Regions from separate parts of the Caballeronia sp. LZ062 genome, predicted to be linked through region 1. Evidence: riboswitches for the same ligand, from Rfam matches in the RefSeq annotation. Region 1 holds a riboswitch; the other holds the start of a gene.

What was found. A riboswitch is a leader RNA that binds a small molecule or an ion and turns the genes downstream of it on or off. The one in region 1 is predicted to bind thiamine pyrophosphate.
Region 2: linked by a shared signal. The riboswitch ahead of thiC (phosphomethylpyrimidine synthase ThiC) and the one ahead of P9239_RS20000 (FAD-dependent oxidoreductase) in region 1 are both predicted to bind thiamine pyrophosphate.

What each region holds. Positions count from the first base shown of each region.
Region 1 covers NZ_JARTWB010000002.1:2,983,132-2,986,540, forward strand. Annotated here, with positions in the region: gene P9239_RS19995 (ABC transporter ATP-binding protein/permease) at 1-1,083, opposite strand, end outside; TPP riboswitch at 1,360-1,484, shown strand; gene P9239_RS20000 (FAD-dependent oxidoreductase) at 1,683-2,813, shown strand; gene thiS (sulfur carrier protein ThiS) at 2,834-3,031, shown strand; gene P9239_RS20010 (thiazole synthase) at 3,051-3,409, shown strand, end outside.
Region 2 covers NZ_JARTWB010000002.1:1,556,780-1,560,188, forward strand. Annotated here, with positions in the region: gene P9239_RS13385 (DUF4397 domain-containing protein) at 1-372, opposite strand, end outside; gene P9239_RS13390 (EamA family transporter) at 691-1,638, opposite strand; TPP riboswitch at 1,944-2,086, shown strand; gene thiC (phosphomethylpyrimidine synthase ThiC) at 2,213-3,409, shown strand, end outside.

The sequences.
Region 1 (3,409 bases):
CGTTTCCTCGCGGATATGCGTCGAGCGCATGACGCGCTTGAATTCGCGCAGACGGTTCACGGTGGCGCGCCATTCGACCAGCGTCGAATAACTGTTGATGAACCACGAAAACGAATCGCTGACGGTGCCGAACGCGGATGAAATCTGCATCAGCACGCCGAACGAAAACGCGCCCGCGAAGTAGCGCGGCGCGGCCACCATGATCGGAAAGATGATCGCGATCTGGCCGTAGAACGAGAGCACGAAGGTCATGCGCTTCGTGTACTTCATGATGAGCCACCAGTTGTCGCGAATGCGCTGGAAGATGCCTTTCGCGTTCGCGGTTTCCGTGCCAATGCCGTCGTAGAACGCGATCTGCTCGGCGTTCTCGCGCACGCGGATCAGGCCGAAGCGAAAATCCGCCTCCACTTTCTGCTGCTGATAGTTGATCGACACGAGCGGATGCCCGACCTTCTGGATGATGAGCGAGCCGAGAATCGCGTAGAGCGCGGCGGCCCACACCATGTAGCCGGGAATCACGAGCGGCTTGCCGAAGAGCGTGAGCGTCAGAGCGCCAGCGAGCGTCCACAAAATCGTGATGAAGGTGACGAGCGTGACGAGCGTCGAAAGCAGGTCGAGCGACAGCGTAAGCGTGGTGGTCGCGAACGATTGCAGGTCGTCGCTGATACGCTGGTCGGGGTTGTCGGCGAGGCGGTCGCGTTCGATGCGGTAGAACGCCTTGTCGCCGAACCATTGTTCGAGGTAACGGTTGGTCAACCATTGCCGCCAGCGGAACGCGAGCATTTGCCGGAGATATCGCCCGTACACGGCGAGCAGAATGTACGCGAACGCGAGACCCGTGAAAATGAGCAGCAAGTGCGGAAAGTCGCGCACATTCTTGTTTTGCAGCGCGTTATAGAAGTCAGCGTTCCAACTGTTGAGCCGCACGTTGATCCAGACGACGGTCATGTTGATCGCGATGATCGCGACCAGCAGCCCCCACGCGACGCCGCGCTCTTCGGAAACCCAGTACGGCTTGATGAGGCTCCACGCCGATACGTCATCCGCTTTCTGCTGCGTGTTTTCGGAATTCGAATTGATCATGACTCTTTATGCGGGTGCGCCGGACGGCCGGCGGGTTGAGACGGTGAGGCTTCGGACCGGCGCGGGCATCGAGGTGCGCGTGCGCGGCTCCGGGTTCGCAGATTGTTGTGACACTGCCTTAACTGTCGCTTAATCCGGTGCGATCGTTCGACGAACCGGCGTTCGGGGCATTGTGCCAGAGTGCCACGGCGCGCGACCGGAGCGGTGCGGCCGAAGCCCGAAGTGCGCGGGCAATCACGGTTTGCAGCCGCTTCGCCTTTTATGCTCTAATGATCTGCGACGAAACAGGGGTGCTTCGCGCGCAACGTCACTGGAATCGGTGGCCGGCGCGGCGAGGCTGAGAGAGACCCTTTGCACCCGATCCGGGTAATACCGGCGAGGGAAGTTTCCGGAGAACGCGCGTTCACCGCGCCTTTCCTCCAGTTTCTTCCGGTCTTCCCTTTCCTTTTCCGCTCGGTGTGTCTGACGGCCGCCGCGCCGGTCTCTCCTCCGCTGATTCGTCGCGTTAGTCAATCGGTATGCCGCTTTTGCGCGGCGACGGTCGCTCACGTCGCGGTGACGCGCGGGACCGGATGAGGAGACATCGGATTGTGAACAGCATGGAACAGGGCGACGCGCGCCGGCCGGATTTCGCGGTGATCGGCGGCGGGCTCGTCGGGCGGCTCGTGGCATGGCAGCTCGCGGGGGCAGGGCACGGCGTCGCGCTTTACGAGCGCGGCGACGAAGCCGGCTCGCAGTCGGCCGCGTGGGTGGCCGCGGCCATGCTCGCGCCGCTCGCGGAAGCGACGAGCGCGGAGCCGCTCGTCGTGGAACTCGGCGCGGCGTCGCTCGCGCGCTGGCCGAATGCGCTCGCGGCATTGCCCGAGCCCGTTTTCTTTCAGCGCAACGGGACGCTCGTCGTGTGGCACGGCGCGGATCGCGCAGAAGCGCCGCTTTTCGAGCGACGGCTGCGCGCGAACGCCCCGGCCGCGCTGCTCGACGGCGGTTTCGTGAAACTCGCGGGCGCGCAGGTCGCCGAGGCGGAACCGGCGCTCGGCCCGCGGTTCACGCAGGGCTGGCTGCTGCCGCACGAAGGCCAGCTCGACAACCGGCAGGCGCTCAAGGCGCTGGCAGCGGGGCTGGCGGCGCGCGGCGTGCGCACGCACTGGAACACGCCGGTCGACGCCATGCCCGATGCGCGCTGGATAATCGATTGCCGCGGCCTCGGCGCGAAGCCCGTGTGGCCCGCGCTGCGCGGCATTCGCGGCGAGGTGGCGCGCGTGCATGCGCCGGGCATCGGGCTGACGCGGCCGGTGCGCTTGCTGCATCCGCGCTATCCGCTTTACATCGCGCCCAAGCAGCACGACGTCTACGTGATCGGCGCGACCGAAGTCGAGGGCGAGGACATGTCGCCCGTCAGCGTGCGCTCGGCGCTCGAATTGCTGAGCGCGGCGTTCGCGGTGCATCCGGGATTCGGCGAAGCGCGCATTCTCGAACTCAACTCGCAATGCCGGCCGACGCTGCCGGATCATCGTCCGGCCATCGTCTGGGACGGCGCCCATACGCTGCGCGTGAACGGGCTGTATCGGCACGGCTTCATGATCGCGCCCGAAGTGGCCGATGCCGCGTGCGCGCTCGCCGATGCGCTCGTCGGCGGCACGGTGCGCGACGCCGCTTCGTTCGCGCAGTTCCGTAGCGACGCCCGTTGGCCCGATCTGCTGCACGACGCGTTCGCGGCCGTGCCCGCGTGACAGGATTCAGAGACAGACCCATGAACATCCACATCAATCAGCGCGAATTCACCCTGCCCGACGCCGCGACCGTCACCGACGCGCTCGCCGCGTTCGGCGCCAAGCCGCCGTTCGCGGTAGCGCTCAACGGCCAGTTCGTCGCGCGCGGCGAGCACGGCACGAAGAAGCTCGCGCCCGGCGACAAGCTCGATGTCGTTTCGCCCGTCGCGGGCGGCTGAACACACGAAGGATTCCATCATGACCACACAGACCGCCGACGTCCTCACGCTGTACGGCCAGTCGTTCCCGAGCCGCGTGCTGCTCGGCACGTCGCGCTATCCGTCGCTGCAATCGCTGTCGGATTCCATCGATGCCGCGCGCCCCGGCATGGTGACCGTCGCGCTGCGCCGCCAGGCCGAGACGGGCGAAGCCGGCTTCTTCGACGTGCTCAAGCGCCACGGCGTCGCGCTCTTGCCGAACACGGCGGGCTGCCAGAGCGTGGACGAAGTGCTGACGACCGCCTACATGGCGCGCGAAGTCTTCGACACGCCTTGGATCAAGCTCGAACTGATCGGCGACGACTACACGCTCCAGCCCGATCCCATCGGCCTGGTCGA
Region 2 (3,409 bases), 1.4 Mb from region 1:
GATGACGGCGATCGACGGCACAAGGCCCGCGTCCGGCAATGCGACCACCGTATATTCGTGGCCTTTCGCCGCGTTGCTGATGCTCGAATCCGAGGCGAGCGTGGTGGTCGTGTTCACGGCCGCATACGCGAAGTTGTGCTGGCCCGTGCCGATGTTCGCGAAGTTGGTCACGGTCTTGTAGCCGAGGTTCGGTTGCAAAACGTTGCCGTTGTCATAGAAGTCGACGTTCGGACCGCTCGGAATCGCGTGGATGAAATGAACCTGTGCTTGCGTGAGGCCGAGTTCCTTGCCGACGTCGTCCGAACTTCCGCCGCAAGCGGACAGGATCGAAGCAACAGCGGCGAGTGCCGTAACGGTGCGGATGGGCTTCATGTGCCACCTTCCTTTTTCTGATCGTTGATGGTGTGAAGAAGGTCGCGGGCGTCGGGCGTGTCCCTGTGGCGCCGCTTCCTCGCCGCGCGTCACGCGTCTTTGTTTCATCGGAATGACGCGTGCGCGGGTGGCGGGAAAAGAGCAACGCCTGTGCCCTGTCGCGGTGCATGAGCGGCGTTGGCGGGACGCGAAGCCTTGCCGCGCAAGGCGCAAGCTTTCGTTAGAGGAATTGCTCGGGATGAGTGGGAAGACATGTGCGAACGATGCTCGCACCGCGACGTGGGCGCGTTTCCTACAAACGGCAGGAACGCGAGGCGCTCAGACCAGCCCCCGCCGCCGATAATCGAACCAGAAAGAAAGCCCCACGCTCAAGAGAATGACGACCGTTGCAATCACGGTCCAGCGCGTGATCGCCTCACCGAGCAGCAACGCGCCGAGCAAAACAGCCACGACCGGATTCACGTACATGCAGCTGCTCGCGATAATCGGGCTCGTATGCCGGATCAGAAAGCCATACGCGACATACGCGGCCATCGTCCCGATCAGCATCAGATACAAGAACGACAGCCCCGGCACGAAGCCGATGCTCGCTAGCCGCTCGCCCGAGAGCAACGCGACCGCCGTCGAAATGGAACCGCCGAGGCCGATTTGCAGCGCCGTCGACAGGAAGAGATCCGACGGCAGCTTCACGCGGCTCGCAAGATGCGCCCCGCCCGCCCAGAAAATCGCGCCGCACAGAATGGCGATGCTGCCCGCCGTCGAGCCGGACGCCGAATCGCCGTGGTTGAGCAACACGATGCCGACGAGCCCGAGCCCGACCGCGACCCACTCGCCCTTCGCGATGCGCCGGCCCGTGAGCGCGGCGATGATCGTCGCGAAAAGCGGCACGGTGGCGACCATCACGGCGGCGGTCCCGGTCTCGACGGTGCGCATGCCGTAAGCGAGCATCCCGCTCGACAAGCCGACGAGCAGCGTGCCGACGAGCGCGGCGTTGCGCACTTCGGCCAGCGTCGGCCAGACGGGTTTGCGGCGCGCCGCCAAAACAAAGAGCCCGATGCCCGCGAACAGATTGCGCAAGCCGGAAAGCAGAAGCGGCGGAAACGACGCGAGCGAGAGATGCACGGCGAGGTACGTCGATCCCCACACCAGATACACGACCGCCAGCGCGAGCGCGACTTGTCCCTTGTGCGAACGCGGCGCGCGGAACGGAAAGCGATCGGGAAGCGTGACGGGGAGACGCGGCGGCTTGAGCGGCGGATTGGACATGCGTTATCCGGCGACCGCGCAAGACTGAGCCGTGCTTTCTGCCCGACAGACGGCAATTAAACGGGCGGAAGCTCCGGCGCGACAAACGAAACAGGACGACATGGCGAAACGGTTGGAGTGCGAACGCGTGCGCAGGGAAGAACAGCGGACGACGCGGGGCGTCGATTGCGGCCGCGAAGCGGTCAGGGAAAACACGCAGGCCGCGGCGAGCGACATTATGCAGTAAGCGCCCCGCGCGATCGACGAATCGCCGGACGAATTTTCTGATGGTTGCCAACACGCCACGGTGCGGTGTAATGTGGCGGCTGCTAACGCGGGGGTCCTGCGTTGCACATCGCGATTGCGGCCGGTTTCATCGTGCGTAATCGCCTCGTGCGGCGCGGGTGAGAAATACCCTTTGAACCTGATCTGGATAATGCCAGCGCAGGGAAGCGTTCGAGTTCGACGGTCGCGCCGCATCAGACCACTTCTTCCGGACTCGTACCTTTCCGTCTCGTTCCTCCCTGTTTAGCTCCTGAGTCAGCCGAGCGCGGCAACGCTCGCATGTCAAAACGTCCCACAGGAGAGACAGCACATGAATGCCAATCCCAAGTTTCTGTCGGAAAACGCCGTCGTCGACGCCGCCGCCATCGCGCCGCTGCCGAACTCGCGCAAGGTCTACGTGACCGGTTCGACGCCGGACATTCGCGTGCCGATGCGCGAAATCACGCAGTCGGATACGCCCGACGGCTTCGGCGGCGAGAAGAATCCCCCCGTGTACGTGTACGACACGTCCGGTCCGTACACCGACCCGGACGCAAAGATCGACATCCGCTCGGGACTGCCCGCGCTGCGCGCCGGCTGGATCGAGAAACGCGGCGACACGGAAGAACTGGCGGGCCTGTCGAGCGAATTCGGCCGCGAGCGCGCCGCCGACCCGAAGACGGCAGAACTGCGCTTTCCCGGCCTGCACCGCAAGCCGCGCCGCGCCGTCGCGGGCAAGAACGTCACGCAGATGCACTACGCGCGCGCGGGCATCGTCACGCCGGAGATGGAATACATCGCGATTCGCGAGAACCAGCGCCGCGCCGAATATCTCGAAAGCCTGCGCAAGAGCGGCCCGAATGGCGAAAAGCTCGCGCAGATGATGGGCCGCCAGCATCCCGGACAGGCGTTCGGCGCGGCGGCGTTCGGCAAGGACGCGCTGAAGGAAATCACGCCCGAGTTCGTGCGCGAGGAAGTGGCGCGCGGCCGCGCGATCATTCCCGCGAACATCAATCACCCGGAAAGCGAGCCGATGATCATCGGCCGCAATTTCCTCGTGAAGATCAACGCGAACATCGGCAATTCGGCGGTCAGCTCGTCCATCGGCGAGGAAGTCGACAAGATGACCTGGGCGATCCGCTGGGGCGGCGACACGGTGATGGACCTGTCCACCGGCAAGCATATCCACGAGACGCGCGAGTGGATCATCCGCAATTCGCCGGTGCCGATCGGCACGGTGCCCATCTATCAGGCGCTGGAAAAGGTGAACGGCAAGGCCGAAGACCTCACGTGGGAAATCTTCCGCGACACGCTGATCGAGCAGGCGGAGCAAGGCGTCGATTACTTCACCATTCACGCGGGCGTGCGCCTGCAATACGTGCCGCTGACGGCGAACCGCATGACCGGCATCGTGTCGCGCGGCGGCTCGATCATGGCGAAGTGGTGCCTCGCGCATCACAAGGAGAGCTTCATCTACGAGCACTTCGAGGACATCTGCGAAATCATGAAGCAATACGATGTCTCGTTC